DNA from 4 places in the Colwellia sp. SU-HH01217 genome. Region 2 is predicted to be linked to each of the others. Evidence: predicted binding sites of a transcription regulator. Region 2 holds the regulator's gene; each other region holds the start of a gene.

Region 1 (7,590 bases), on a different contig from region 2:
TCTTTAGGGTTAATCCCCGTCGTTTCAGTATCTAAAATGATAAGCCGTTTGTTTTTATCTGAATTATCAATGTTATTTGCTTCATTCATCTGGTTGACTCTTTAAGTTTTTGGTTTTGTCTATTTTTTTTTGTCTGTCTTTCTTTCGCTTTTCGTCATCTTCGAGTATTTCAGGAAACTCTTGAAGATTGATCGTTAACGACTTACTTCGAACACATAATACGATAAGTGCTACAACAATAGTGGTTTGTATTAATAACCATTGCATACTCATTAATTGCCAGTAGGCAAACGCAACAATATTAATCAATAAGTCAAACAATAAAGCTGTAATTAAAATAAGTCGACAATAAGGCCATAGCGATTTAACCCAATCGTTTGCGTTAGGCCGCCGTAAACTGATTAATATCACGACAATAAGTCCTAATGAGCCTGAAATTAAACTCAGAAAGAACATCGAGGTATCAGGGTAAACAAATTGAATAATAGAGACACGATCACGCATATTAGTGACCGACATAATCCATGTCAGATAACCGCGTAATACAAATAATAGTATAAGGTAAACACTTACCGATAGTTTTAAGCAATTGTATTTATCAAAATCATTAAAACTGTAATTTTTATAATCGTTGTTCTTATTGTTCAGGTTTTTATTATTATTCTTCACCGAAACGACTCTTTCTTTCTTCTACAAGTAGCGCTTGCCCTGCCGTTATTGCTTTCACTGTTTTGGAATTAAATTCACGAGTATGTAGAGTATAAACAACCCAAATACTCATTAAAATTAAGAGTATAGGGTGAAAAAACCAACACATAGCAGCAAGTGCAAAATAGTATGAGCGCAAACCATAATTGTACGAGTGTGCTGCTTGGTCTTGAACAACAGCCATTTGCAAAGCGTAGCTGCGTAAACGCTTATTGAGTCCAGATAAATCAATCGGCGAGGCGCCTACCATAACATTTAAAAAACCGTATTGACGCATAGACCAAGTAAATTGAAAAAATGAAACGACAAAAATAAACGCTAACAAACTTAACTTAATTTGTATTAAAAAATGGTCGGGGGCCGAGGTATAAGGCAATGATGCAATGACACTCTCAAGTGTTTCAACTTTCGCGAATAAAGCAAGTATACCTGCAATAATCAGCAAGGTACTTGATGCAAAGAATGCAATATTTCTTTCAAGATTAGCCATAAGAGCGGCCTCTCCAACTCTAATATCCCGTGTCATTACTTCATACATCCAATTAATTCTAAATTGATGCATGCTTCGTGCAATGCAGTCGGTTGTTTTCGCTTTTTTACGGGCAAACCAAGTATAACCAGTCCAAGAAAGGAAAAACACAGCGACTGCTATCATATCAATAAGAGAAAATGGCATAATTTAAAAAGCTTATTGCAGACCTAAAAGTTATGACTATTATGCATAACTTCATCGCGATATTCTTCCTTTTATTGCTCAATTTTTCGAATAATTTATGTCTACTCATTTTGACTATTCTAGAAAAAAATACTTGTAGATATTGTGTTAAGTGATTAATTTTGTAACAATTTGTTTAATAAAGAGTCTAGAGAGGTCATCCCCCTTTAGCTAATAATAAATAAATGGACATTTTATGCGAAAGCTAAGCCGTTGCAATTTTTTAACGATTGCACTAGTTTTCTCCCTCAATCTTAGTTCGGTTTCTGCCGAAGAAAGCTTGAAGCTCAACTCTCTTGATATTCCTTACACCTCGTTATCAGCTGATATTGATGGCGATTTAACTGATGCGCTTTGGCAAGAGTCTTTAACCATTGATCTGAATATTGTTAACTCCCCTTGGAATAATTTACCTAGCCCAATTGAAACCAAAGCAAAAATAATTGAAAACGGTGAATATATTTATATTGCTTTTATTGCTTCGGATCCTGAGCCTGAGAATATTAAAGGCTTTTTAGCCGACCGAGACAGTAGATGGGGTGATGATTTAGTTGGAATAAAATTAGATACCCAGAATAACCGTCGCTTAAATTACGAATTTATCGTTAACCCATTAGGCGTTCAACATGACGGTATTTATAACGAAATGACGGGTGAGGCTAACGATTTATGGGACGCAATTTGGCAATCGTTTGGTAAAATGACCGATGACGGGTATCAAGTTGAAATAGCCATTCCTTACCGCGTGTTAAATTTTGAAGAAGATCACAAAAGTAAAACCTGGGCAATGGAATTATTTAGAATTTACCCTAGAAATACTAGTTTGCGAATTTCACATGTCGCGTTAGATAGAGATAACGCTTGTTGGTTGTGTCAATACCCTGAAATTACAGGCTTTAAAAATGCAACAACAGGCAAGAACCTTCAACTAACACCCGCTATTGTTGCAACGAGTGATCAACATAAAGATATTTACAACGATCAGGCTGACTGGCAAACCGAAAATGACATTGAAGCCGGACTTGATTTACGCTGGGGAATTAACCCAAACACGTCTTTAAACTTAACAGTAAACCCTGATTTTTCGACTGTTGAAGCAGACGCAGGACAATTAAATATTAATAAAACTTTCTCACTTTTTTATGATGAAAAGCGGGCATTTTTTCTTGATAACGCAGAGTATTTCTCAAGTAATTATAATCTTGTTTATACCCGAAATATTGCAGATCCTGATTACGGCGCAAAGTTAACCGGCAAAGAAGGCAAACACAGTTATGGTTTCTTTAGTGCAAATGATACACAAACCACTTTTATCAACCCTGGAAATTTAGGTTCAGACCTAGTGAGCTTAGATGAAAAGAGTTTATCAACTGCTTTAAGATATCGTTACGATTACAATGATGATTTATCAGTTGCAGCTATATCCACATTACGAAATGCTGATAGTTATCATAACTATGTGTACGGGGTCGATACTAAATACCGAATAGATGATTCTAATTCAATGTTATTTCAAGCACTTGGTAGTGACTCTTCTTACCAAGAAAATAACTTGATTTCCCCGGAAACCTTATCAGATCAAGCCTACAAATTTGATTTTTCTCATCAATCTGAGTATTGGGAGTTAGCTGCCGAGCAGCAATATATAGGTAAAGATTTCAGAGCTGATTTAGGTTATATGCCAAAAGCTGATTTTACTCAAAGCGATATAACAGCTGATAGATTATTTTATGGGGATGATAGTAGTTTTTGGTCTCAAGCCACTATTTCTGGCCAATGGCAAATACAACACAATACCAATAATGAATTAATTGCTAGAAGCCTAAGTTCCAGCTTTAGCATTGATGGTCCTTTATTGTCAGCGTTTACTTTACAATTAACACATGCCGAAAAAGTAGGCTTGCGACATAATAAAACGATTGACGCTATTGATGGCAACACGACTCGTTTTACAGAGAATCAATTGAATTTCTTTGGTGAGTTTGATCCCCTCATTAGCACTTATGCTTCAATTGAGGTTATTTTAGGTGATGAAATTGATTATCAAAATGACCGTTTAGGTAATATTACAGAAATTATAGGTAATATCACATGGAATGCCTCTAAGCATTTAGAAATAGATTTGTATCACACATTTAGCCAACTAGATGCCGATGGCAGTTATGTTTATAAAGCGAATTTAACAGACCTTCGCGTTTCTTATCAGTTTAACGTCAATAGTTATTTAAAATTAACGTTAGTGTATAGCGATGTTGATGAGAATGTTAACAATAACCCAATGGTTAATGTTTCAAATATAGAAAAACACTTATCTTCACAGCTGATTTACGCCTACAAGCTTAATCCTCAAACGGTATTTTTCTTAGGTTATTCTGACAGTAATTATCGTGATGACTTCCTGACACAACTAGAGAAAGAACAAAAAACATTTTTCACAAAAATTAGTTATGCTTGGATGCCATAACTTGTGGGTAAATATTAATCAACTAAAATCCCCCATAAGTACTCGGTTTTTCATACATTAAAACCGAGTACTGGTAAAATCAATAAAAAACGTTTCTTGTACTGTTTCACTGCTGGTGCCCGTTGATTTTTTTATTGTTAATTTTAACCATAGGCGCCACACCATTTGCTCTTGAGAGCAACTTCCTAACATAGTTTCAGCAACCATGTCAGTCTGAGTTAATTGATTGTTATTCTCTTTATTAACGGGTGAAAAAAACACTGGGACTTTCCCCATAAACATTTCTTTACCTTCCATATAGGCATCTACCTTGGCAATTTCAGTTAATGTCTTTTCTTCATTATCTAAACTGGTATTGTTTATTGAGTCAGAAGTAGCTTTAAGCGTTAAAAAAATAGAAAAAGGGACTTCTGTTAAAATTTTTCCTTGATCAAAAGCGACTGCAACTCTGCCAAACTGAGTATCAATAAAGCAATTACTCTGACTTTCTAAGCACTGGGCAGTTTTCAAAGTGGGTACATTATTGGTATCTGGTTTACAGGCAATAAGGAAGAAGAAAGTAAATAATAATGTCGTATAAAATTTAGGCATAATGATAACAGTAAGTACTTAAATTAAGTAAAAAAAATAATTTAGTTGATGTAAAGCAAGTTTCAGTCATTTTTTTATTGTAATACATCAAGTTTTCACTAATTGACTAATGACTTTATCGCATTAAGCCCTTATTATACGCATGGTTTATTATCAAGCTAGGTAATTAAGACAATTATGGTCTATAAATATTACTGTTCTTTAATATTTTATATTAAAGATTGGCTTTAATTTAAACCAACCACGTTAATAATTATAATTGCGGAATCCATAACATGACTCAAAGTAATACGTCAGCAGTAGAGTACAACTATAAAGTTGTACGTCAATTTACTGTTATGACGGTAATCTGGGGATTCGTTGGTACACTTATAGGTGTTATTATTGCTGCTCAACTCGTTTGGCCAGCATTAAACTTTGAAACACCTTGGTTAACCTACTCCCGTCTAAGACCTCTTCATACTAATGCAGTAATTTTTGCATTTGGTACTAGCGCTTTATTTGCAACTTCTTATTATGTAGTGCAGCGAACATGTAAAACAGCACTGTATGGTGGCAAGCTCGTCGCATTCACTTTTTGGGGATGGCAAGCTATTATTCTTGCTGCTATTATCTCGCTACCGCTTGGATACACTAGCACAAAAGAATACGCAGAATTAGAATGGCCAATTGATATTTTAATTGCTGTTGTTTGGGTATCTTATGCAACAGTATTTTTTGGCACATTGTTCAAGCGTAAAACGTCTCACATATACGTGGCTAACTGGTTCTTCGGTGGTTTTATTTTAACCGTTGCTGTTTTACATATTGGTAACAGCATGGCTGTGCCTGTTTCTATGATGAAATCTTACTCTATTTACTCTGGTGCTGTAGATGCCATGATGCAATGGTGGTACGGACATAATGCCGTAGGTTTCTTATTAACAGCAGGTTTCTTAGGTATGATGTACTACTTCGTCCCTAAACAAGCGGAACGTCCTGTATACTCTTACCGCTTATCTATCGTGCATTTTTGGGCTTTAATCTCTTTATATATTTGGGCGGGTCCTCATCACCTTCATTACTCTGCTTTGCCTGATTGGGCACAGACTGTTGGTATGGTAATGTCTATTGTATTATTCCTTCCTTCTTGGGGTGGTATGATCAACGGTATTATGACCTTATCTGGTGCTTGGCATAAACTTCGTCACGATCCTATTTTACGCTTCTTAATTGTTTCTTTGTCTTTCTATGGTATGTCGACATTTGAAGGCCCAATGATGGCAATTAAATCGGTAAACGCGCTTTCTCATTATACAGATTGGACGGTAGGTCATGTTCATTCAGGTGCTCTTGGTTGGGTTGCTATGGTATCAATTGGTGCGATGTACCATTTAATTCCTGTTTTGTTTAATCAAGGTCGTATGTACAGTATTCGTTTAATTAACATTCATTTTTGGATGCACACTGCTGGTATCGTTTTATATATCGTAGCTATGTGGATTTCAGGTGTTATGCAAGGATTAATGTGGCGTGCTGTAAATACTGATGGTACGTTAACTTATAGCTTTGTGGAAAGTTTAACGGCTTCGTACCCATTCTACATTATCCGTTTCTTAGGTGGTGTTTTAGTAGTTGCTGGCTTCGGTATCATGATTTACAACATGATGAAAACAATCAATGCGAAAGACGGAAGTCTTGAAGCAGTTGAAGCAACTTAAGGAGCAAACTATGAAAAATAATCATGAAAAAGTCGAAAAAAATATTGGTTTGTTTGTTATTTTTTCCATTATGGCGATCAGTATTGGTGGCTTAGTAGAAATTACTCCTTTGTTTTTCCAAAAAGAAACACAAACCCCTGTCGATAACTTAAAACCTTATACGGCACTGCAGATGGAAGGACGCGATATTTATATTCGTGAAGGTTGTCACGTATGTCACAGCCAGATGATTCGTCCATTTAGAGCTGAAACTGAACGCTATGGTCATTATAGTGTTGCGGGTGAACATGTATGGGAGCATCCATTTTTATGGGGTTCTAAACGTACAGGCCCAGACTTAGCTCGTGTTGGTGGTCGTTATAGTGACGATTGGCATCGTGTACATTTAATTGACCCTCGTGCAGTTGTACCAGAGTCAAATATGCCTTCGTTTAAATGGCTTGAAGATACCATGCTTGATGGCGAGATTACCGGTAAGAAATTGGAAACATTTAATTTTCTTACTAGAAACCGCGGTCATAAAGATGAAAATGGTGAAAATATTCCACTATATTCTGCTGAAGAAATAGCGGGTGCCAAAGATGCGGTTGCAGGCAAATCAGAAATGGATGCTCTTATCGCTTATTTACAATCTCTTGGCCACGCACTTAAGTAATGGCTATGGATTACGGTACGCTTCGAGGGGTTTTTGCCCTACTAATATTGGCACTTTTTATTATTATTGTTGCTTGGTCATATAATAAGAAACGCAAATCAGATTTTGATGATGCTGCGAACTCTATTTTTGATGAAAGTGATGTAAAAAATAATAAAAAAGAAATTAACAAGCAGGAGACTAATAACAATGTCTAGCTTCTGGAATATATGGATTTGGGTTCTTACCCTTGGCACATTAGTGGGTTGTTTTTTACTACTACGCATGTGTTTAAAGAATTTTGCTGGTGTTGAAGAAGGTGAGTCTATGGGCCACACCTTTGACGGCATTGAAGAGTTAAACAACCCACTACCAAAATGGTGGAGTACGTTTTTCTTGTTAACCATCATTTGGGCATTCGGTTATTTAGCACTATACGGTTTAGGCAGTTGGGATGGCTTACTAGGTTGGAAAAGCTCTAACCAAGGCATCTTAAATCTTGAAGAGTCAAAAGCTAAAACAGCTGAGAATTTGAAAGAAGGTTCTCATATCTTAGTACAATATGACCGTGAAGTAAGAGATGCAGATGAAAAGTATGCACCTATTTTTAACGCTTACGCTGCTCGTAGTATTGAAGACTTAGCAGCAGACGAAGAAGCAATAAAAGTAGGTCAACGCTTATTTTTACATAACTGTTCACAGTGTCACGGCTCTGATGCTCGAGGCACAACTGGCTTCCCTAACCTAGCAGATAAAGATTGGTTATATGGCGGTTCAC
Region 2 (7,590 bases):
TGCTGTAAGTTATCTACTTCACTTCAATAAAGTCTAATTGGTTTTCTTTTAACTTAGGATGAGTTTCAAGGGGTGTGTTGAATGATTCCTGATCAAAAGCAGTATCCCCTCCATCAATCATTTCATTGGTTATACCGTTAGCTGAATCAATATTTTTAAAATCAAATAATTGATTATCGCATAAATGTGAAGGTACTACGTTCCGAATAGCGGTAAACATAGATTCTATCCGACCAGGGAATTGATGTTGCCATTCATTTAGCATTTGCTTGATATTTTGTCTTTGTAAGTTAGGTTGCGAACCACATAAATTACAAGGAATAATTGGGAAGTGCTTTAAGGCAGCATATTGCACAAGTTCGGCTTCTTTACAAAAAGCTAATGGGCGAATAACGATGTGCTCACCATTATCCGAAACAAGCTTCGCAGGCATTGATTTGAGTTTGCCACCGTAGAACATATTCAACATTAAAGTTTCTATCATGTCATCACGGTGATGGCCTAAGGCAACTTTTGTTGCACCAATCTCTGTTGCCGCTTTATATAAGATCGCGCGACGTAATCTTGAACATAAACTACAAGTTGTTTTGCCATCTTCAATTTTATCTTTAACAATGGAGTAAGTGTTTTCTTCAACAATTTTAAATTCTACACCTTTTTGGCTTAGATATTCAGGCAAAACATGTTCAGGGAACCCTGGTTGTTTTTGATCTAAGTTAACAGCAACTATATCAAAGTTTATCGGAGCGGATTTTTTTAATAAAAGTAAAATTTCCAGTAACGCGTAACTATCTTTGCCGCCAGATAAACAGACCATAATTTTATCGCCATCTTCCACCATGTTATATTCAGCAATGGCTTGACCAACGTTACGTCGTAATTTTTTCTCTAATTTTTGTAATTGCGTTTGTTCAATTGATGAAAGCGGTTTTATTTGATTGGTCATGTTATTTACTTCGTTGTTTACTGAGTATTACTGAATGATTAACGAGACAATGTTCGTTTATAAGGTTTAATCGAGCGCATTATACCTTTAGAGTTTATCAAAGCGAAGTGCTTGCGTTAATTTGTGTGCATTATTGAAGAAATAAGGTAATGAGATATTTATATAAAAAAGAGAGTGACAAATAAAAACCGTGATTATTGTTTTTATTTGTCACGTTATTTTATTAGCTATTTTTCAAAAGGTGAAACATAACCTTCTGGTTTTAAGGCAAGAACATCACATTTTAATCTGTCAATGACATGTTCAGCGGTGTTACCGATTAATGCGGCTGAGATACCTGTACGCCCAATAGTGCCTAATACAACAAGTTCAGCATCCAATTGCTCTGATACAGATTCTATAACAGTTTCAGGTAAACCTTCTTGAACAAATGTGTGTTCTTTAGCGATATTATATTTTTTTGCATGTTCATCCATGGATTGTTGATGATGCTGCAGCATAGACTCGTTATATTCACTGGCATCAAATTCGGGGATTTCAATAGCAATATTAACAGGAGTGCCTGGGTAAGAATTAACTAAATGTACATTACCGTTAAGAATTTTAGCTATTCGGCGAGCAGTTGTTGTAATAATATTATTGAGAGACTGGTGCTCTTCTTCATCACTTCCCATATTAAGGGCAGCGACAATATTGCCATTTTCTGGCCAACTATGATCTTTAACTAATAATACTGGGCATGGACATTTACGTAATATATGCCAATCTGTTGGTGTAAAAATAACAGATTTAAGTTTGTCGTGTTGATGGGTGCCTTTGATTACCATATCATGTTTTTTAGCAATAACTTCTTCAATAATGGCTTCAAAAGGGCGGTTATGCCAAATAACCTTGTATTGAATATTAATACCTTGATGTGGCATATTTTTCGCTAAATCAGCTAGCCACTGTTCTCTATCCTTAATAACAGATTGACGCATAGCTTCACGCTCTTCACTAGAAAGCATTGTTGTCATTTCATATGAAAAATCAAAAATACTTAAAAAGGCGGTTAAAGTTGATTGCGTTTTACTGGCTAATTCAATTGCTCTTTTTAATGCCTTTTGATCGTCTGTTGTAGGGTCAATCACAACAAGAATATTTTGAAAATGGTCCATAATATGCCTCTTAAGGTTTTATCGATAAAGATATTATGCCGCAAGAAAATTGATTTTTAATTGTTTAAAATCAATTTATTGTGACTTAACTTCTTTATAGATTAGCATAGTACGAATTGGAGTGTTTGAGAAGTGCTTACTCAGCAACAGATTATGCTGAGTTTGTTTATTAAAGCTTAAGGGGTTAAAAACTGGCGGTATCGTCTAACTTTTTTGCATCTAAAATTTTAATTAATTTACCGTCAACATGAATAATTTGATTTTTATGGAAACGATTTAATAAGCGGCTAATAGTTTCTACAGTTAAGCCAATGTAATTGCCAATATCACTACGAGTCATCGTTAATCTAAATTCTTTTGAAGATAGCCCTCGAGCATGATAACGAGCACTTAATGCTGAAATAAAAGTAGCAACACGCTGTTCTGCATTTTTACGGTTGAGTAGTGTTAACATCTCTTGATCGGTGCGTATCTCATTGCTCATTAAACGTAATACCTGCTTCTTTAACTTCGGCATTGTATTAGATAATTCATCAAGATTTTCATAAGGAATTTCACATACCATAGCTGTTTCAAGTGCTTGAGCGAAACTTGGATGTTCATTGCTAGCAATGGCGTCAAAACCAAGTAAGTCACCGGCTAAATGAAAACCTGTAATTTGCTCTTCACCTTCGGCATTAACAGTATATGTTTTGAATGTACCTGAACGAATAGCAAATAAAGAGTTCATTTCTTGACCGTCATGGAAAAGCTTGTCACCTTTATGGATCGGGCGCTTACGATCGATAATATTATCTAAGGACGTGAGTTCTTGATCATTTAATGAAAATGGTAAGCATAATTCGCTAATACTGCAATTTTGGCAATGAATATGATTTTGATCTGGAGAGTGCTTTTGATGCATAACTTGATATATCCCTAAATTAATCCCTAAGGAGAACAACTATATGGGATTTTATTAGAACATGAGTTGGTATGCAACCACTATAGAGTATAAGCCATAGACTATAATCGCCAAAGCCATCGTTTTTCTAAACATGACATTTTTTAATATTGTTTTAATACTTAGAAGCCCATAAGACATGGTGATTAAGGCTGGGAGTGTACCTAAGCCAAAACTTGCCATTATCATAGCGCCTGATACGGCGCTACCACTGGCTAATGACCAAGTTAAAGTAGAATAAACTAACCCACAAGGTAGCCATCCCCAAATAACGCCTAAGCCTAATGCTTTACTTGGGCTGTCTACGGGGATTACTTTCTTACTCAGTGGTGAGATAAATTGCCATAATGTTTTGCCAATACTTTCTATTCTGCCCAAAATCATTAACCATTGTCCTAGGTATAAGCCAAGAAATACTAAAAAAACACCTGCAACTAATCGTAAGCCGGCAAGGGGCACACCAATGTTTTTGGCAGCCAACGAACCTGTATAACCTATTATAGCGCCTAACAACGCGTATGAGCTAATACGGCCAAGGTTATAACAAAGTACTAATATTAATTTTGAATAAACATTTTTTTTTGCTGATGCGCTTTTAAGCAAGTTATGTTGTAAACGACGATTTTGGCTTTGGTTTGTGACTATTTCATTTGGAAAGCTTGATGAGTTTTGAGCAATAGCAGATGTTAGCATGCTTGTAACTCCACCACACATACCTAAACAATGTCCTGCACTTAATAGGCCAATAACGAACGCTGAAAAAAGATCAATTTCCATTTTCTGGTGTTTTCTCTTTTGATGCCTGCATCGTTGAACTTTCAGAAGAGCTTGACTCAGAAGGTGACTGAGGATCAGTTGTTAGCGACTGGTTATTAGCTTTTTCAGGCTTGTCGTCATCAAATAAAATGCTCATTCCTTGTTTTTCTAAATCATTGAACTGATTATTTTTTACTGCCCAGAAAAAAATATAAATTCCAAGCGCAGTCAACAAAATAGCAACAGGAATTAAAACGTAGATAATACTCATATTTATAATGACTCTGTGTTTGTTAAATTGTTTAAGTGTTTTTTTTCAGTAAACGCAATGAATTAGTGATAACAATTAGTGAGCTTGCTGACATGCCAATTACTGCCATATAAGGTGTAATATACCCCGACATAGCTAATGGTAATACTATGGCATTGTAACCAAAAGCCCAACAATAATTTTGAATGATAATTCGTCGATTTTTATTAGCTACTTTGGCTAGCGTAGCTAACGAACTTAATTGGTTATTTAATAAAATAACATCAGCGCCATTTTTAGCAATATCTGTACCATTACCCATAGCAATAGAAACATGAGCTGCACCAAATACAGGAGCGTCGTTTACACCATCGCCTACCATTACCACGTTATGGTGCTGTTTGGAGTTAGCTACTGTTGTAGTAGACTTGGTTAATAAGCCTTGGAGCTTTTTAATATGATTAACTTTATCGTTAGCGCTTAATCCACTATACACATTATCGAGTGGCAATAATGTGGCAATTTTACGACAACCAGCTTCGTTATCGCCCGATAACATTACAGATTTTATCTTTGCCTTTGTAAACTGATTCAATAGGGTGACTGCATCATCTCTTAATTTATCTTCAAGATAAAAAACAGCAACTAGCTCATTATTGTGCGTTGAAGAAGATCCTGATTCTTCATTTGTTAAAGTAGAACACACCAGTACACATTGCGCATCTAAATACTGCTTTTCTAAGTCGTGATTTGATAAAAGCCATGAAGGCTTACCAATGGTATATTTTTTGTTATTGAAAGTACCAGAAATACCTTTTCCTGGATGCACGATAATATTCGATGCGTTTAAAGTAAAATCCCTATAACATTTAAAGGCTTTAGCTAAAGGGTGTTCTGAATGACTTTCAAGTGCTGCAGCTAAGGATAAAATATCATTTTTGTTATGACCATCTAATAATATAGTTTTAGCGATAACAAACTCACCTGTAGTTAAGGTACCTGTTTTATCAAAGGCATAGCAAGTTGCTTTGGGCATTGTTTCCATAACATGACTTGACTTGATCATAATACCATCACGGTTTAGCCGTGTTGTTGAGCAAGTTAAAGCGGTTGGCGTTGCTAAAGATAAAGCACAAGGGCAGGTAACAACGAGAACAGATAGTGTAATCCAAAAAGCTTCTTCTGGAAGATGTTGTTGCCAATAGATAGCAGTAGCAATGGCGCAAACTAAAATTAATGCGACAAAATACTGCGCTATTTTATCGGATAACAGCGCTAATTTGGGCTTGTGCGCTTGAGATGCTTCACTTAAGCGTATGAGCTGACTTAAAAATGAATGACCAGCAGGGTGCGTTACCTGGATAACTAAATTGCTATCTCCATTTATGGTGCCAGCAAATACTTTATCACCAACAGATTTGGTTATTGGCAACTGTTCACCAGAAAGCATCGCTTCATTTAACTGGCTTTTACCTGTTTGAATTACGCCATCTGCAGGGACGATTTCTCCTGCTTTAATTAAAACTAAATCGCCCATTACTAATTTTTTAGCTGCTATAAAGCTTTCTTTATTCTTTACAAGTTTAGTTGCCGTCATCGGCATTAGTTTTAACAGGTTGGCGGAGACTTCTGCGGCACGTGATCTTGCTCTAAATTCTAGAAATTTGCCAATTAACAAAAGAAAAGTGAACATAGAGACAGACTCAAAATACACTTCTCCTTGTTGACTGATTGTCGCCCAAACACTGGCACTAAATGCAAGTGAAATAGCGATAGCAACAGGAACATCCATTGATAATTTGCGTGCTTTTAATGAACGAATTGCGCCTTGGTAAAATGGAAATGCGCCATAGCTGACGATAGGTAAGGTTAACGCTAAGCTCGCCCAACGTAAGTAAACTATTGTATGCTCAGCCATGCCTGAAAACGCACCGAAATATAAACCAGCAGCTATCATCATCACTTGCATCATTAAAATGCCGGATATCCCTAAACGTTTGATAAAGCTTTTAGCTTGTCGTTGGTTGTTTTCTTCAGATTGACTCGCTTTAAAAGGGAAGGCTTGATAACCAATATGTTCAATTTGGTTAATAATGTCACTTAAATGGATAACGTCGTCATGCCACCTAATTGTGGCACGTTGTGTAGTGGCATTAACAGTGATAGATAATACACCGGCCACTTTTTCCAACTGCATTTCAATAAGCCATGCACAAGCAGAGCAACTAATCCCTTCAATACTTAATATGGTTTCTTTGTAATGATCTGTTTTATAGGTAAATTCATCCTGAAGGCTTTCATCATCAAGTAACTGGTTGCGCTGAAGCTGCTCTGGAATAATCGTTGAGCCTTTATGAGCAGGTTCAGTTCTAAAACGGTAATAGTCAGTTAAATTATTGTCAATAATAGTATTGGCAACTGCTTCACAACCTATACAGCACATTGGTTGTGATTGATTATTGATGATTACCGCTATATTTATGCCTGCAGGGATGGATTCCCCGCAATGAAAGCAATTCTCAGACATGAATTAATTCGCTTGTTTTAAATCAGGCAGCACTTCAATAAATTTAGATTGGGGAAAATATAAGGTGTTTTGAATTTTCCAATGATCTTCAAAAGGACTAATGGTAACGCGCCATTTTCCATCAAGTTGCTTAATGTCTTCTTGAGTTTCAGTATCGTTGATATCAGAAAAGTCGTGACGAAAATAGCCAGAGCCATCGGGAGTTAAAGCTAAATAAAAATCTTTAAAGTCTTGGGTTGGGTGGTAAAAATTAACATTTAAAAGCGGGAAGCTTTTTTCAATGCCTGTAGGCTTGATAACCAATTTATCATTAGCGTATTGTAATTCAAATTTAATACCAAGCTTTTGTGCTAATTTTACTTTAGCTAATTGGACATTAATTGCTTTGCCTTCTTTATAATATTCACCAACAACGAGGGGATCAGGCTCATGATTAGCAATTATATAGGTAGCAATGCCAGCGACTACAGCAGTAAAGGGAAGAATAAATACTAACCAAGCCCACGGCTCTTTGTACCAAGGTGTTATCATGTTGTTTGTCTTTTTCAGTAACGCTAAATTATGGCAATATTGTACTGCTTTTACCTCGTCAATTCTAACACTTAATATAATTTTACTTATTTAATCATAGGACTTTAAAGGGGTACAAATATAGGGGGGTTATGAAGTAATTCAAAAAAGCCAATAGTGTTATTGGCTTTTATACGAGATGAGTGTTGTTATTTTCCACCGTTTGCAATTATTTCTCTGGCCATCGCATCAGCAACTTCACCTGTTGGCTTATTTTGCGCTTTTGCTGTTTCAAATACATGTAAAAGTGTTTGATAAATTTCTTTAACTTTTGCCGTTGAGGTGTCAATGCAGTAATCATTTTCGAAAGAAACATTGATAATTCCTCCTGCATTAATGACATAATCAGGCGCATATAACACGTCTAAATCTTGCAAGCGTTTATCAAGGCTTGTGTTAGCTAATTGGTTATTCGCACAACCAGCGATGATTTTTGCTTTT
Region 3 (7,590 bases), 110 kb from region 2:
GACGCGTATCTTCAATGCCAAACCGTCCTTCATAATGATCAATGTCGTTGGGTTTACCATCGGTTAAAATAAGCATTAATCTCTGCGTTGATTTTTGCTCAACAAGTATTTTAGTTGATTGACGAATTGCAGCGCCCATACGTGTATAAAAGCCAGGTCGAATTGCTTGTATTCGGCCTCTAACATGATCGTCATACTTTTCATTAAAGTTTTTCAATAAGGTAAAACGCACATTTGAGCGCTTTACTGACGAGAAACCGTACATAGCAAAGTTGTCTCCAACCGTTTGTAATGCTTCACCAAATAGCAACATACTTTCTTTAACCACATCAATCACTCTTGCTTTATCATCTAAATGAGCATCGGTTGACATCGACAAATCAGCTAGAAGTAAACAAGACAAATCTCGATTGTTACCCCGATAAGATTGATATAATCCCTTTTGAGGTGTTGAGTTAATTTGGCTTTGTACATGAAAATCTAACCAAGCATTTAAGTCGAGCTCTTCACCTTGCGTTTGCGCTTTTAACCAATATTTAACGCTTCGCAGTTGTTCAAATTGTGCTTGAATCGATTTCGCTGTTTTTTGTAAATTTATTGGTAACTTTTTCGCACTAGCGTCTCTGGGTAACATTGCTTGAAGTAAACAGCGATCATCTTCTAACTGCTGGTTTTTGTAATTCCATTCAGGCAACTTAATGCCATTTCCTAGCGGAATATCATCTTCAGCACTTGAAGGTAAATCAAGATCTACCTTAATACTTGCGCTTTTTTGATCTTGTTGTTTGGCGAGGGTAATTTTATCTAAGTCTTCAATAGTACGTTGATTATCGTCATCATCATCTTCACTGTCATCGCTACCTCGATCCATTTGGGCAAACTCGCTCCACGAAAACAAACTTTCTAAACGAAAAATCATCATACCTTCACGGCTATCTGGACTATCAACTCGTTCCGCTTTTTTCCTACTTGAGGCTATTTTTTCTTTCTTTTGGCTATTTTTGGCCTCATTTTCGCCCTCTTGTTGCTCTATATATTCTGGTATCAATAAAGGATCTACATGAGCAGAAGGATATAACCATAAATAAACGGCTTTGGGCGCATAATTAACCACGGGAAAATCGCTCACAGTCCCTGGTTTTAAAATGGCTTGAACAATACAGTTCTCCATAGCTTGCTCCGCTAAAGGAAGTTTATCAATATTTGGCCGAGTTAGAATAAACGCTTGAGCTAAACGTTGATAGCGAGAGGCTAAATTGGGGTATAACTTTAATACGTTAGCGACTAACTCTTGATTATCTCGTGCCCAGTGACTAAATCGTCCTGAATGCTGAGCAGCTAACACTGCTAACCAAATATATAAATCTCTATTAAGAGATTGTTTAGGAAAAACAGCTATAGATTCAGGTAATCTCAGACTTTCCTCATCTTGCCATGCCAAACTAATTTGTTGATTTTCACCTGACAGTTTTTGTAAAAAGCTACGCCTAACTACATAATCACGACGTGTTGCCGCTTCAACACGTTTCACCACATCGCCACCGAGTGCGCGAAAAACTACACCGACAGATTGACTTATATCAGAAAAATTGACCCTAGCATCTGGATAATCAGTACTTGCTCGACGAGTAATATACTTATGCCAAAGACCGCCAACCCATTCTTCCATAAATTTTACTCATTTTGATAAATACGCATTAAAGGCATATTAACAATATATTTATTAGAAGTTGTGATTTGTATCAAGCAATAATAGCTTTCTATTAAAATGGCTTAATGAACTACCTTCCATAAACCGTCTTTTTCTTGGCACATTAACTCATTCAATTCTTCATTATCATCATGAAAATAATTTAAAAAAGTCAGGTTATGGCAAACCTTGTTACTTATATTTTGCGCGGCACCTTTTACAATAGTGCCATGATTACCACTGTCATGATTATTCCACGCTGACTCTGTTTGGCTATTACCATTAAGTAATGCCACCGTTTTTTCTTGCATTAAACTAACATCTAAAGCGGTTAATACTTTGGCTGATCGAGAGTTTTTATCAACAATGCCAGTTAATCCTGAAATAACATCAAATGGCAGCGTTAATGCCCCTTTTAAAATGCCAACAAAAACACCACTACTGGCTTCTTTTCCGATAGTTTTAGCATCGGTAACAATATTTTCTGCGCGCGTTAAATACACAGGAATATCTTCACGAGAATATTTAATTTGTTCTATATAGGCTTGAGATTGAGGCCGCCACTTTGCAACTTCTTGTGTGGTATTGTTTGTTGCTTCTACCACATGATCCACTCGGGTTAAAACTTGCGGCAGTTGTTGCTGTAATTCTGTAATTTGACCTTCTATAACAGTAATATGTGAAAGTAAATCAGGTAAGTGCTTGGCATACTGTTCGCTCTGCTTGATAGCATCATTAACGGTAATTCGCGATAATGCCACTTGCTCGATAATAGGTGGTAACTGTTGTTCAACAAGGTTTCTCACTAATGCCACTTCGTTAACAACCCCATCAACTTGCAAGTTAATTAAATCGACCTTATCAAGAATACTGGGAATTTGCGGGGTTATTTTATCAACGGTCACATTGGTTTTATCTATAATTTTAATGATATTAGGTATTTCATTTGCCACTTTTACTATGGAAAAGGCTAAATAGGCAATTGCTACAGCCAATAAAGTTTGTGAGATTGAAAAACGTGTCATAAAAGTCCTTTATCGTCAGTGAGTAATTTAAGGTGAAAGTTGAGTAACTTGGGTAATTTCTACTTCATTAAGCTCTGCATAAAACTTAGGATAAGACCAACCGTACCCCCAACGAAAACTAGTCGGTAAATAAGGTGTCCCTCCAACTCTTACTCCCATTAACATTAAAGCGGCAATTTTTGGTTCACCAACTTGGGCAACACAGGCTTTTAATGATTGATCTGCCGCTAACCGTTGTTGATAAGTGCCACCCTGCCAATAAGCCAGATCATGCGCAGTACAGCATGCTAACCAAAGTTCATTTTGTTGGTAAGTTCCGTCAGGGAACAAACTACAACCATCGGTAGTAAATGGTGACAGTGTTTTTTGCTCAAGGTTTATGTAATAAATACCAAGAATTAACACGAGTGATATTAACACAACCACCGCACGAAAAAGCCAAGCTTTAGACATTACTCTGCCTTTTGGAGGTGGAACAGTTCAGTGGTAAATTAGAGGTGTTTATCATTGTTTTCTTCCGATTCACGCTTTACTAATAAGAAAGTTAAATACATTTTAGTTGGCAATGAAAACACCAACCCAAAAGCAATACACATAGCACTAATAATAATGCCTGTGACACCTAAGCTTTCAATATAATCACTAAAATTATGGAAATAAATCCCTAATAATAATAAGAAAATACCCAAACCAATCGATATTTTTAACAGCTTAATCAATTTTTCATCGTTCATTAAAAGCCTCTTATTAAGTAACCTGATATGAGCTCGGCTTAACAAATATTTCTCTAGCAGCTATTTATTATTACTTTAGAGCTTATTTCAATGAATTAACAGCCATAAAAAAACCTGTGTCAAATCACTTGAAACAGGTTTTTAATTATTTCTGCTGTTAACTTAACTAACTAGTGAACAAAACCCTTTAAAAATAAAGGGTAGACGATCTAAAAGCTGGTAAATCATATTAACTAATGAAAAACTAATCGACTAACTGATACTCATTACGGAGTATGTCAATAATCTCAGCTTTAGGATTATCGCTGAGGGTAATTTTCTCACCGGTAATTTTTTGTGCAATATCAAGGTACGTTTTAGATACATTCATCAACACCGATTCAGGTAATTCGTTATCTCTTGCTAACGCTTCACGTTCTGGCATGCGTGATTTATTTAATAAAATATCAGGATCTGGGAAGTGATTAAGTAATAACTGGCGGAAACCTTCTTTTGAGTTTTCGACTACTTTACCTGCACGGTATTGTTCACCATCCCAAATACGAGAAGAGTCTGGTGTACCCACTTCATCCATATAAATAAGTTTATCGTTACCCGCTTTGTCTTTTACATAGCCAAATTCGAATTTAGTATCGACAAAAATTTGGTCAATCTTAGCAAGTTCACCGGAAATAACGTTAAAACCTTCAGTTAATAGTTTTTCATACAGGGTAATATCGTCAATAGAGGCAAAATTAAACGCTTGATAATTTTCTTCGATATTGTGACGAGTAATATTAACATCATCAACTGCAGGTACCCCTGGAATCCCCTCTAAAATACCTTTCGTTGAAGGTGTTTGTAATAGTTCGGTTAATTTAGCGTCTTTGCTGAGGCCTTCGCTTAATTTAATACCACAAAATTCTCTTTCACCATTTTCGTATGAACGCCACATTGAACCAGTGATATACTGACGACAAATCGCTTCGATCATAACTGGTTTTGCTTTTTGAACAATCCAAACAAACGGATGCGGAATATCTAGAATATGGCTATCAGCAAGTCCCTGCTCTTTAAATAATTTAAACCAATGATTAGAAATAGCATTAAGCGCTGCGCCTTTTCCTGGAACACCTTTGAGGCCTCCCTCACCTTGCCAAATACAATCAAAAGCAGAAATACGATCGCTAATGACCATAATTGCTAAGGGGGTATCGCTAGGCACGTTATAATTTTTTTCATTAATTAAACGTTCGCTATCGCTTTGAGTTAACCAATAAACAGAACGAACTTTACCACTATGCACTGGTTTGTCTGTACGAATAGGAAGATCATTATTAACGGCTAAAACTTTATCTGCTAAATTCATGGTGGTAAACCTTAAAACTAAGACTTAAATTAATTGTAATGAATAATATCTTTACTACTTATCGGTATCAAACAAAATAGTATTCGTTACAACTGATTATTTATGAGCTTTTCTGATGTTATTTTGCAGGTAATAGATATGAGAATTAGGAAAACAAGCAAAGCTTATCAATATAAGTGAGCGTGTTTGACGACGTTATCATGATATTAGCAATAAAATATATCAAAAAAAGAAAAGGACGCCTAATGGCGTCCTTGTCTATTAAAGCTTTTTCAATTCTATGCTGCTAAAGAAGCTTGCGCTTTTTCAACTAAGAATGTGAATGCTGCTTTGTCATATACTGCGATATCAGCTAGGATCTTACGATCGATTTCAATAGAAGCCTTTTTAAGACCATTAATGAAACGGCTGTAAGATAAACCATTTTGACGAGCTGCCGCGTTAATACGAGCAATCCAAAGTTGACGGAATTGACGTTTACGTTGACGACGGTCACGGTAAGCGTATTGGCCAGCTTTAGTTACAGCTTGAAAAGCAACACGATATACGCGACTACGAGCACCGTAGTAACCTTTCGCTTGCTTTAGAACTTTTTTATGACGTGCACGAGCTTGTACACCACGTTTTACTCTTGCCATTTTCTATTTCTCCTATTAACCGTGACGTAAAAGTTTTTTAACTGACTTAATGTCAGAAGCAGCGATCATACATTTAGCACGTAAATGACGCTTAACTTTAGTACGGCGTTTAGTCAAAATATGACGTAAGCCAGCTTGTTTGAACTTGTAGCCAGAAGCTGTTTTTTTAAAGCGCTTTGCAGCACCTTTATTGGTTTTCATTTTAGGCATGTGAATAACTCCGCATTGATGCCAAATTTAAAGTAACCGAGGCGAAAATCATCTTAAATGTTACTACTGTAACGAATAAGGAGTGACTTTACTTGCAAGCCTTGCTACCGCGTAAAGATAAAATTGGTGAATTAACCATCAACTAGTAATGGATAATTACTTGTCAAACCAAAGATTATCTATTTTTAGGGGCTAGAACCATCACCATTTGACGCCCTTCCGCTCTACGCGGGAAGAACTCAAGCACAGTTAACTCTTCTAAATCATCTTTAACACGATTTAATAGCGCTAAACCTAGCTCTTGGTGGGCCATTTCACGGCCACGGAAACGTAATGTTACCTTGACCTTGTCGCCGCCTTCTAAAAAGCGTTTCAGGTTGCGTAGTTTTACCTGATAATCGCCTTCATCTGTACCAGGTCGGAATTTAATTTCCTTTACCTGTATTTGTTTCTGATTTTTGCGTTGTTCTTTTTGTTCTTTAGCTTTTTCGTAGATAAACTTTCCGTAATCCATTACACGACAAACGGGAGGTTTAGCAGTCGGACTAATTTCAACAAGATCTACACCAGCTTCATCGGCTTGGTCCATTGCTTCATCTAATGTCACAATACCGCCAGGTTCACCGTCAAATTTAATTAAACGAACTTCATTATCAGCAATACCTGTGATTAACTCATTTAAACGATGTGCTGGTTCTTTACGACCGCCTCGTTGTCCACCTTTAATAGCCATGTTCCTCCAAAGAACTTTTGTACCAAACTAACCTGTAATTTTTAGGGTTTGGATTATAATAAATTTTATTGAGTAATTTAACTGTTATTTACACTAAATTACTTTTATGCCCGTGTTTTTACTTCTTCGTCTATTTTAGCGATAAAGCTGTCCACCGACATTTTTCCTAAATCTTCACCACTTCGAGTTCGAACAGCAATTTCGCCACTAGCCATCTCTTGATCACCAACAACTAATAAATACGGAACGCGCTTCAAAGTGTGCTCGCGGATTTTAAAGCCTATTTTCTCATTTCTCAAGTCTAGTTTTGCTCTAAATCCATTTTCTTTGAGTTTTTTAACAACTTTTTCACAATATTCGCTCTGTTTATCGGTAATATTCATAATTGTGACTTGAGTTGGTGATAACCACGTTGGGAATTTCCCTGTGTACTCTTCAATTAAAATACCGATAAAACGCTCTAAAGATCCCAAAATTGCACGATGAATCATAACAGGAGTATATCGCTCGTTATCTTCACCCACATAAGTTGCACCTAAACGCTCTGGTAAAGCAAAATCAAGCTGTACTGTACCACATTGCCACGCACGACCTAGGCAATCCATTAAAGTAAACTCAATTTTAGGCCCATAAAATGCGCCTTCACCTGGTAAATATTCAAACTTAATACCGCTGTCGGTTAATGCTTGCGCTAAACCAGCTTCAGCTTTATCCCAAATTTCATCACTACCAATGCGGTTTTCAGGGCGTGTTGATAATTTAACAACGATATCTTCGAAGCCGAATGAGCCATAAACATCGTAAACCATTTCAATACATTTGGTCACTTCTGCTTGAACTTGAGATTCCATACAAAATATATGAGCATCATCTTGTGTAAAGCCACGCACACGCATTAAGCCATGCAACGACCCCGAAGGCTCATTACGGTGACAACAACCAAACTCAGCTATACGTAATGGTAAATCGCGATACGACTTTAATCCTTGATTAAATATCTGCACATGGCCTGGACAGTTCATCGGCTTAATCGCATATTCGCGTTTTTCAGATTCAGTGGTAAACATGCCGTCGGCATATTTATCCCAGTGACCTGATTTTTCCCACAAACTTCTGTCCATCATCATTGGCGCTTTAACCTCGTCATAATCGTATGAACGAAGCTTTTCACGAACAAATTTTTCTAATTCTGTATAAATAGTCCAACCGTCA
Region 4 (7,590 bases), on a different contig from region 2:
ACTTTTTATTGTGTGCTCGTAAAGAAGAAAAGATTCTCCCAGCACCAGTAATTAAAGATATGTTGGAAGCAAAAATTACTCAACTTGAAAACGAACAAAGCCGCTCAGCAACTAAAAAAGAGAAAGAGCAATTTAAAGAAGACATTATTTTTGAACTACTGCCAAGAGCTTTTTCACGCTTTAGTGATACACAAGCTTTTATTAGCCCTGAAAACAACACGATCGTTATTAACACTAGTAGCCGCGGTAAAGCAGAAGACTTTTTAGCTTTACTGAGAAAAGCCCTAGGTACATTGCCTGTCACCAGTTTTACACCAGATACTGCACCAGATGAAACCATGACAGACTGGTTAACTGAGCACAATTTAGGTGGTCAATTTCAACTAGGTATGGAGGCTGAGTTTAACGCACTAGGCGATGACGGTGCTGTTGTTCGAGTTAAAAACCAAGATTTAGGCAGTGATGAAATAAAATCGCACCTTGACGCAGACAAGTATGTTGTAAAATTAGCGCTTGAATGGGATGAATCACTTTCATTTATTTTATGTGACGACTTAGCAGTTAAGCGTTTGAAGTTTTTTGATGTAATACAAGATCAAAATGAAGATATCGACAGTGATGATGTAGTGGCGCGTTTAGATGCCGACTTTATCTTAATGGCAGGAGAACTTAATCGCTTTATTACAGCCTTGTTAGCTGAATTTAGCTTAACCACGGAAAGCTATTTAGATAAAGATTAATTTATCAATATACCATTAAAATAAAACGCGAGTGCTAAACATGCATTCGCGTTTTATTTATCTACAAAGTTTCAAGATATTTAAGTAAACATTGCTTTAACATTAGCAACCATCTCAACAAAATCCTCACTTTGCATGAAATTTTCATCCGGCATAATACCTTTATTAACATAGTTATTTAAAAGTACTCCTCGGGTATTTTCATTTTTAAATACACCATGATAAATAGCCCCTGCACGGATAAAATCTAAATAATGCACATCTTGAGGTAAAACGGTTAAATCACTCCAACTTTCGACAATTTCAATAAACTCATCTGAAAACCCCCAAGCATAAGTTACTGCTGCACTTATCTTAGACGAGAGTTTACCAATTGCTTGTTGCAAAAATGTTGGATTAGCAAAAATATCAGGGTGATTTTCAGCTTCAGTTAATATGGGTAACACCCCGACATTATGTACTAAAGCCGCAAGAGTTAAGGTGTCTAACGTTAAATGACTATGTTTGTTATCTCGTAAATAAAACGTAATTAAACTAATGGCAACCGAGGCGACATTAATCGTTTTTTCCCATGTTTTTTTCAAATACATCGAAACGATTTCGTTTTCAGAAACAAAAACTTGTTCAATAGCCATCGCTGTGGCAATACTTTTAATTTGTCTTAAGCCAATGCGTGTCACGGCTTGATGCACTGATTCAACCTTTATAGAACGACCTAATAAGGCGCTATTTGATACTTTAAGCATACCTAACGAAAGTGCAGCATCGTGGCTAATTATCTCTGCCATCTGGCTTAAATTTACATCAGGATCATCAGCAGCGGTTCTTACTTGTAAAGCAATTTTGGGTAATGTTGGAAGTACTAAAGCGTCTTGTTTTATTTTTTCGAGTAAAATAGTGTATAACGCATTTTCTGTGGCCATGTAATTTACCTTGTTATCCTTAAATACTCTTTAAAAAGTAGCACATAACTAGTGAACTAAGCCAATAAAATTAGTGCTTTATTTCTTTATACATTCACGAATTTTTCTTCTGTGCGTTGAAAAACTCTCTTCAATTGATATAAATCAACAAAGCTCGATGTTTTGACTAGATAGCGCGCAAAAAATTTCCCCAACACTCTCCATATTTTTATACTAACCAACATTGTTAATTCTGTTACAGCAACCATTATGTATAAACCTGAGCTACTATCACCCGCAGGAAGTTTGAAAAACATGCGTTACGCCTTTGCCTATGGCGCAGATGCGGTATATGCAGGGCAACCTCGTTACTCTTTAAGAGTTCGTAATAATGAATTTACATTAGAGAATCTAGCAAAAGGTATTGAAGAGGCCCACCTTCGTGGTAAGAAATTCTATGTGGTAAACAATATTGCACCACATAATGGAAAAATTAATACCTTTATTAAAGATATAACACCTGTTATTGCGATGAAACCCGATGCATTAATCATGTCAGATCCTGGGTTGATCATGATGGTAAGGGAAAACTTTCCTGACATGCCAATTCACTTATCAGTCCAAGCTAATGCCGTAAACTGGGCAACGGTACAGTTTTGGCAAAAACAAGGTATAGAGCGAGTAATTCTTTCAAGAGAATTATCATTAGATGAAATTGAAGACATACGCTTTCACTGCCCTGATATTGAATTAGAAGTATTTGTTCATGGCGCATTATGCATGGCATATTCTGGGCGTTGCTTGCTGTCTGGCTATATCAATAAGCGTGATCCTAACCAAGGAACTTGCACCAATTCATGTCGTTGGAAATATGATATTCATGCGGCAAAAGAAACAGAAAGTGGTGACATCATCGCCGCTGAGCCTCCAGTAGTAATGACTCCTGAGACCGACCTTGTTTTACCAACAGAAGATCTCATTGATGAGGTAGTACTACTACAAGAAGAAGGTAGACCAGGTGAGTACATGCCTGCTTATGAAGATGAACATGGTACTTATATTATGAATTCAAAAGATCTTCGAGCTGTAGAGCATGTTGAGCGATTGATAAAAATGGGTATCCATTCGCTAAAAATTGAAGGCCGGACAAAATCCTTTTACTATTGCGCACGAACCGCACAAATTTATCACCAAGCTATTGTTGATGCTATCAATGAAAAACCATTTAACCCAAAACATAGTGCTGACTTAACACATTTAGCGCATAGAGGTTACACTTCTGGTTTTTTACAGCGTCATCGACATAGTGACACTCAAAATTATGAATACGGTTATTCTAAAAGTAACTCTCAACAATTTGTTGGTGAAGTGATTGGTCGAAATAATAACAATGGTTTAGTCGATATTGACGTTAAAAATAAATTTTTAGTTGGTGATGAATTAGAGCTGATGACTCCCAAGGGCAATATAACCTTTACGTTAACACACATGGAGTCCACAAAAGGCGATGTTATTCTTGATGCTAAGGGCTCTGGTCACCAAGTGAGTATTTCATTAGCCACACAATTAGATTTAACTTATGGCATTCTTATGCGTTTTCTTGATGATGACACAAATACTCGTCAACCCTTTAAATCGAGTTAATCTGAGCAGATTTAAAACAAATTGAACAATCTAAAGTAAATATAAGCCTGATAGGCAACGGTATATAATGGCATTAACAATCTTAAACTCTTGTATAAATTGCGATATGTGCGATCCAGAGTGTCCTAATCAAGCGATTACTTTAGGTGCTGAAATATATGAAATTAATGCTGATAAATGCACAGAGTGTATCGGTCATTATGATAAACCTACCTGTGTGAGTGTTTGTCCCATAGATTGTATTAAACCCGATAAAAACTATGGAGAAAGTGAAGAGCAGTTATTCGCTAAATTTATCAAAATGCATGGTTAATCCCTCAATAATTAGCCATTAGAGTATACTTAAGGTGACTTAAAAAAGTAGCGTTCCAAAAATCTTAATGCAAACACAATATAAACAATAGCGCCCGATATGAGTAAAATACGCTGAATAAAAATAGCATTAAAGTTAGCATCAACCGACATGCTACTGTTAATAATAATCAACAAAGCAATAAAGCCTGAGCTGTAATACTTTGACAGGTTATTTCCGACAAAAACTTTCTGACCGAAATATAAACTCGTGACAAAAAGCAATAACAAGTAAAAATGAAATAAAGGTACAGCGACAATTAGCCAATAAAAACACCAGGCAAACAACCCTCCAAGTAAAGTCGAAAACAATGAGTTTTTCCCCGCAGCCTTTCCCTCGCTTAAGTCAGGTTTTAGCGTAAATATTGCTGAAAAAGTCATAATTAACAAATAATCACTGAGCCCGTAAGTAATGAACAATGCAGCAATAGGAAAAACAACTAGGGTACTTTTTAAAGCACGTTTCGCGGCAACATTTGAATAGTTATTATTGTATTTAGGTTTAACAGGGAAGTGAGTAAAACTTGGATCAGGGAATACATAGTGAGCAATCCAAAGCATAGCGATCGTTAGCCAACTTGAATAAACAAAACCCATTGAAAAACTAATGGCTAGTCCCTCATGGCTGTTGGCAATCATAGGTAATACCAAAATAGCGATTATTGACATTAAGGTAAACCAAAATGAACCACCACGATTTAAATAATAATAAAGGTGGAATAAAACAACGGCAAGTAACAACAGATAAGCAATAGGAAACTGTAAAAAAAATAATGAAAAACCAAGCCCTACAGCAAAAGCCTTAAGCGTGCTTAACATATTGTTGAGGCTAGCCCTAACTGATGGCTTGGGTAAAGGCATTGCTAAAATTAATGCAGTAAAAATAGGCATTAAAAACGCTAACGGCCAATCTATTCCATAAGCTAGCGCACAAGATAACGTTACACCCAAAGCAAAGCGCAGCGTGCGCATATGCGTAGCACTTGCAAATATTTTGCTCAGCCAGTCAGGGCATAAATGAGAGCTAGTAAACATAAGACAGTACGCTAAGTACTCTTATCCAAATCCAACCCATTGAATTAACAAACCAGTTATCACCAGTATATACCTGCACATCAGCCTGTCCCCCCAAACGCAACATTCCTTTTGCAGAGTCATCATCAAAAGTGATCATTACAGGAAAACGCTGCGCATCACGAAGCCAGCCTGTTGATTTTTCTACATTAGCTAAGCCACCAATTGCGCCAGTTTTCGAGGTTTCTACCGCAAAACCTATTGTACTAATTTTACCTTTATAAATAGTCCCTGGATTCACGTCTAATGAAATATCAACAGCATTACCAACGGCTAGGTTTGCCAAATTATTTTCACGTAAATTCACTTGTATCCACACATTACCATATTCAACAAATGTCATGGCCGGTGCACCAGCATTCGAAAAATACCCAGTATCAATTTGAAGGTTGGTAATTCCTCCTTTTCCTGGAGCTACGATTTGAGTTCGGCTTAAATCAAGCTGTGCTTTTTTTAATTTTGCCATTGCCGCGCGAATGCGTGGATTTTTATTTCCTTCTGGACCTAAGGCTTGTTTTGCTTTATCTAAATTAGCATTCGCACTTACTACTTGTGCTTCACTTTCTTTAATGGCGGCACGTGCTTTATCGCCGTCTGAATGCGAGAGTACGTTTTTCTCCTCCAACTCAAAAACACGTGCACTTTGTGCTTTAACATGTTCTACATTGGTTTCTGCTACTACTAACTGTGCTTGAGCAGTTACTACAGCGGCCATTCCGGCGCCAATCTCTTGCCCAGTTAACTCTAGCGTTGCTTCAGCATTTTCCACAGCTAATTGATAATCGCTGGTGTCTATCTCAAATAAAACATCACCTGCTTCAACGATTTGATCTTGTGTAACATGGACCTGTGTTATTCGGCCTGAGACTTGAGGAACAATAGGAATGATATAGGTTTGTACTCGTGCTTGATCAGACCATGGTGCATGGCGATCAGCAATAATATACCAAATTAAAACAAACACAGTGACAAGTAAAAAATATCGAGTGATTTTTTTTACTGGATCTTGTGCAGCGACAGCCTGTAAAGCATTAGGTTGTTCTGCTTTATCTTTTACTGGTTGTGCATTATCTGACATATTTCTTCCATTTATTTTTATTAGTCTGTAAAAAAACATTTAACAAGGTTTACCCCCTTGTCTCACTTTTATTTTTTATAACTCTATTTTTAGTTACCTATTTTCTAAACGGTTATAGTCAAAAAGCCCATAAACGATTTTATTATCTTTTTTGTGAACTTGATGAACTTTATCGCTATAGAGCCAAAAATCAGGATGAGTTCGGCGGATGCCAAAATTATCGAGTAAATTGTTATAGCTTTTCTCATCTGTAACAGCTTTAAATTGGCGAACAAACTCGGGTAGTTGTTTTTGTTTAACATTAAATATTATTTGAGGGTAACTGCCAACATAACCATGAAATAGCTCGGCTTTGTCTAACTCTGGCCGATGATTACTTTCTGAAAACAATAAACTCGCAATATTTTTATAAGCATTATGGCGCAATAAACTATAACTGGATTGATTACCTTGCTCATCCTCAACATAAATAAAGCTAATTTGCCCTAACTGTTGGATTGCTAAATTAGACAGCTGCTGAAGTTGAGCTAACGCTCCTTCTGTAACTGTCACTAAGGAGTGCCCGCTTTTATGCGCTTGTTTGGTTCCCAAACTATCGTAATAACGTGTTCGTAAACGCGTTAAAATTTCATTTTTATGATCTGCTGTTTGATATTCAATTGAATTATCTTGGTCAAAAAAGAAATTTGAATCGTGCAAATAGCTATCAAGTTCTTCAGTCGAGTCGAGATACCAACTTTTTATTTCTGATTTTCGCTCATCTTTAGGCAACAGGGTTATAAAAGACATTTCACTTTCTATGCGTAAAAAATCCATATATAAACGAGAAAGTAATTGATGACGAACAGGGCCATAAATATCAAAACCAGCCACTAATAAATAATGAATACGTTCAAAAATAGGATAATTTATTAACCAAGCAGTTTTAGGTGTCTCTCCATGTAAACCACTAAGTACAATCCCACTATCAAGGTTTCTAAAGACTGTTAGGCTAGCGTTCTCATTACCTTTGTAAATAGTATCTACACCTAAAAACTTATGAGCGATTTCTTTTTTACTTAATGCCTCTTTTTGCGCATCTATGTAAGCTTTTTCTTTCTTAGAAAATGTTGACCAACTTGTCATGGTAAAATGATGAACACTAAAATCAGAAGGTACCTCTAAATTATTAGATTGTTGATAGATAAAGTTCGAATAACCGGCAGAATGCAAGTTTTTGGGATCTTCAAAAAACACCCAAAACTTATCTTGAATAACACTTAATGCAACTTGTCCTCGACACGATGGACTCTTGATAAAGCCATCAATGAAAAACTGAGCATTATCTAGCATAAATTGATAACGAGCTTCTGCAGGTATCGAAGCAAACACTTTAAAAGGGTTACTTTGTTCGTAGTCAGGTAAAAACGCTACTGTAAAATTGTTTTGATAAAACAGTTCATCCCATCGACTAGCTCGGGCTTTATCTAATGCATAAGGCATATGAGTTTTATCTAAAATAGTGCCAGTTTCTTGTCGAAGGCGATAATAGAACTTATCTACCTTTGGGTTTTGATAAGGGCGTCGTGTCGCTATTTCATCAATATCTTCACCAGGAGGCGTTTTTGAGCGAACTAAATTAAAATAAATAGGCAAATCATCTGGTTTAACGTTTTCTTCTGAAAAATATAAGTGCCCTAAAAATAAGTGTTCATATAAATATCGACCTATCAATACTGACTTATTATCTGAGCCATTTAGTCGTTTTTCCCAATCAGCAACACGACGCTTAATACTTGACGTTAAAGCTTTAGGTTGCGCC

Evidence for each region. Region 2 encodes FNR, which switches genes on or off when oxygen is low (the NO sensors DNR and NnrR bind a similar motif). Its sites were predicted from a motif close to TTGATCTAGATCAA; they were not measured.
Region 1: ccoN (cytochrome-c oxidase, cbb3-type subunit I) is a predicted target of FNR. The motif match lies at 4,524-4,537, and genes of this name have one in related genera.
Region 3: AC27G3_RS06115 (nitric oxide reductase activation protein NorD) is a predicted target of FNR. The motif match lies at 1,733-1,746, and genes of this name have one in related genera.
Region 4: trhP (prephenate-dependent tRNA uridine(34) hydroxylase TrhP) is a predicted target of FNR. The motif match lies at 1,798-1,811, and genes of this name have one in related genera.

Annotation. Positions count from the first base shown of each region.
Region 1 is NZ_BAAJLX010000005.1:78,303-85,892, forward strand. It holds gene dnaQ (DNA polymerase III subunit epsilon) at 1-89, opposite strand, end outside; gene AC27G3_RS08270 (DUF2919 family protein) at 82-669, opposite strand; gene AC27G3_RS08275 (DUF599 domain-containing protein) at 659-1,384, opposite strand; gene AC27G3_RS08280 (carbohydrate binding family 9 domain-containing protein) at 1,620-3,887, shown strand; gene AC27G3_RS08285 (hypothetical protein) at 3,945-4,478, opposite strand; gene ccoN (cytochrome-c oxidase, cbb3-type subunit I) at 4,754-6,178, shown strand; gene ccoO (cytochrome-c oxidase, cbb3-type subunit II) at 6,189-6,833, shown strand; gene AC27G3_RS08300 (cbb3-type cytochrome oxidase subunit 3) at 6,839-7,030, shown strand; gene ccoP (cytochrome-c oxidase, cbb3-type subunit III) at 7,023-7,590, shown strand, end outside.
Region 2 is NZ_BAAJLX010000003.1:154,592-162,181, reverse strand. It holds gene ttcA (tRNA 2-thiocytidine(32) synthetase TtcA) at 14-946, opposite strand; gene uspE (universal stress protein UspE) at 1,174-2,103, opposite strand; gene fnr (fumarate/nitrate reduction transcriptional regulator Fnr) at 2,288-3,007, opposite strand; gene AC27G3_RS05665 (sulfite exporter TauE/SafE family protein) at 3,062-3,823, opposite strand; gene ccoS (cbb3-type cytochrome oxidase assembly protein CcoS) at 3,813-4,073, opposite strand; gene AC27G3_RS05655 (heavy metal translocating P-type ATPase) at 4,105-6,579, opposite strand; gene AC27G3_RS05650 (FixH family protein) at 6,583-7,110, opposite strand; gene AC27G3_RS05645 (Leu/Phe/Val dehydrogenase) at 7,299-7,590, opposite strand, start outside.
Region 3 is NZ_BAAJLX010000003.1:268,829-276,418, forward strand. It holds gene AC27G3_RS06115 (nitric oxide reductase activation protein NorD) at 1-1,669, opposite strand, end outside; gene AC27G3_RS06120 (hypothetical protein) at 1,774-2,715, opposite strand; gene AC27G3_RS06125 (hypothetical protein) at 2,743-3,168, opposite strand; gene AC27G3_RS06130 (hypothetical protein) at 3,207-3,449, opposite strand; gene AC27G3_RS06135 (phosphoribosylaminoimidazolesuccinocarboxamide synthase) at 3,694-4,797, opposite strand; gene rplT (50S ribosomal protein L20) at 5,076-5,435, opposite strand; gene rpmI (50S ribosomal protein L35) at 5,451-5,645, opposite strand; gene infC (translation initiation factor IF-3) at 5,821-6,378, opposite strand; gene thrS (threonine--tRNA ligase) at 6,483-7,590, opposite strand, start outside.
Region 4 is NZ_BAAJLX010000006.1:175,366-182,955, reverse strand. It holds gene rdgC (recombination-associated protein RdgC) at 1-740, shown strand, start outside; gene AC27G3_RS09990 (HDOD domain-containing protein) at 821-1,663, opposite strand; gene trhP (prephenate-dependent tRNA uridine(34) hydroxylase TrhP) at 1,913-3,286, shown strand; gene AC27G3_RS09980 (YfhL family 4Fe-4S dicluster ferredoxin) at 3,354-3,599, shown strand; gene AC27G3_RS09975 (DUF2955 domain-containing protein) at 3,629-4,672, opposite strand; gene AC27G3_RS09970 (HlyD family secretion protein) at 4,662-5,789, opposite strand; gene AC27G3_RS09965 (fatty acid cis/trans isomerase) at 5,883-7,590, opposite strand, start outside.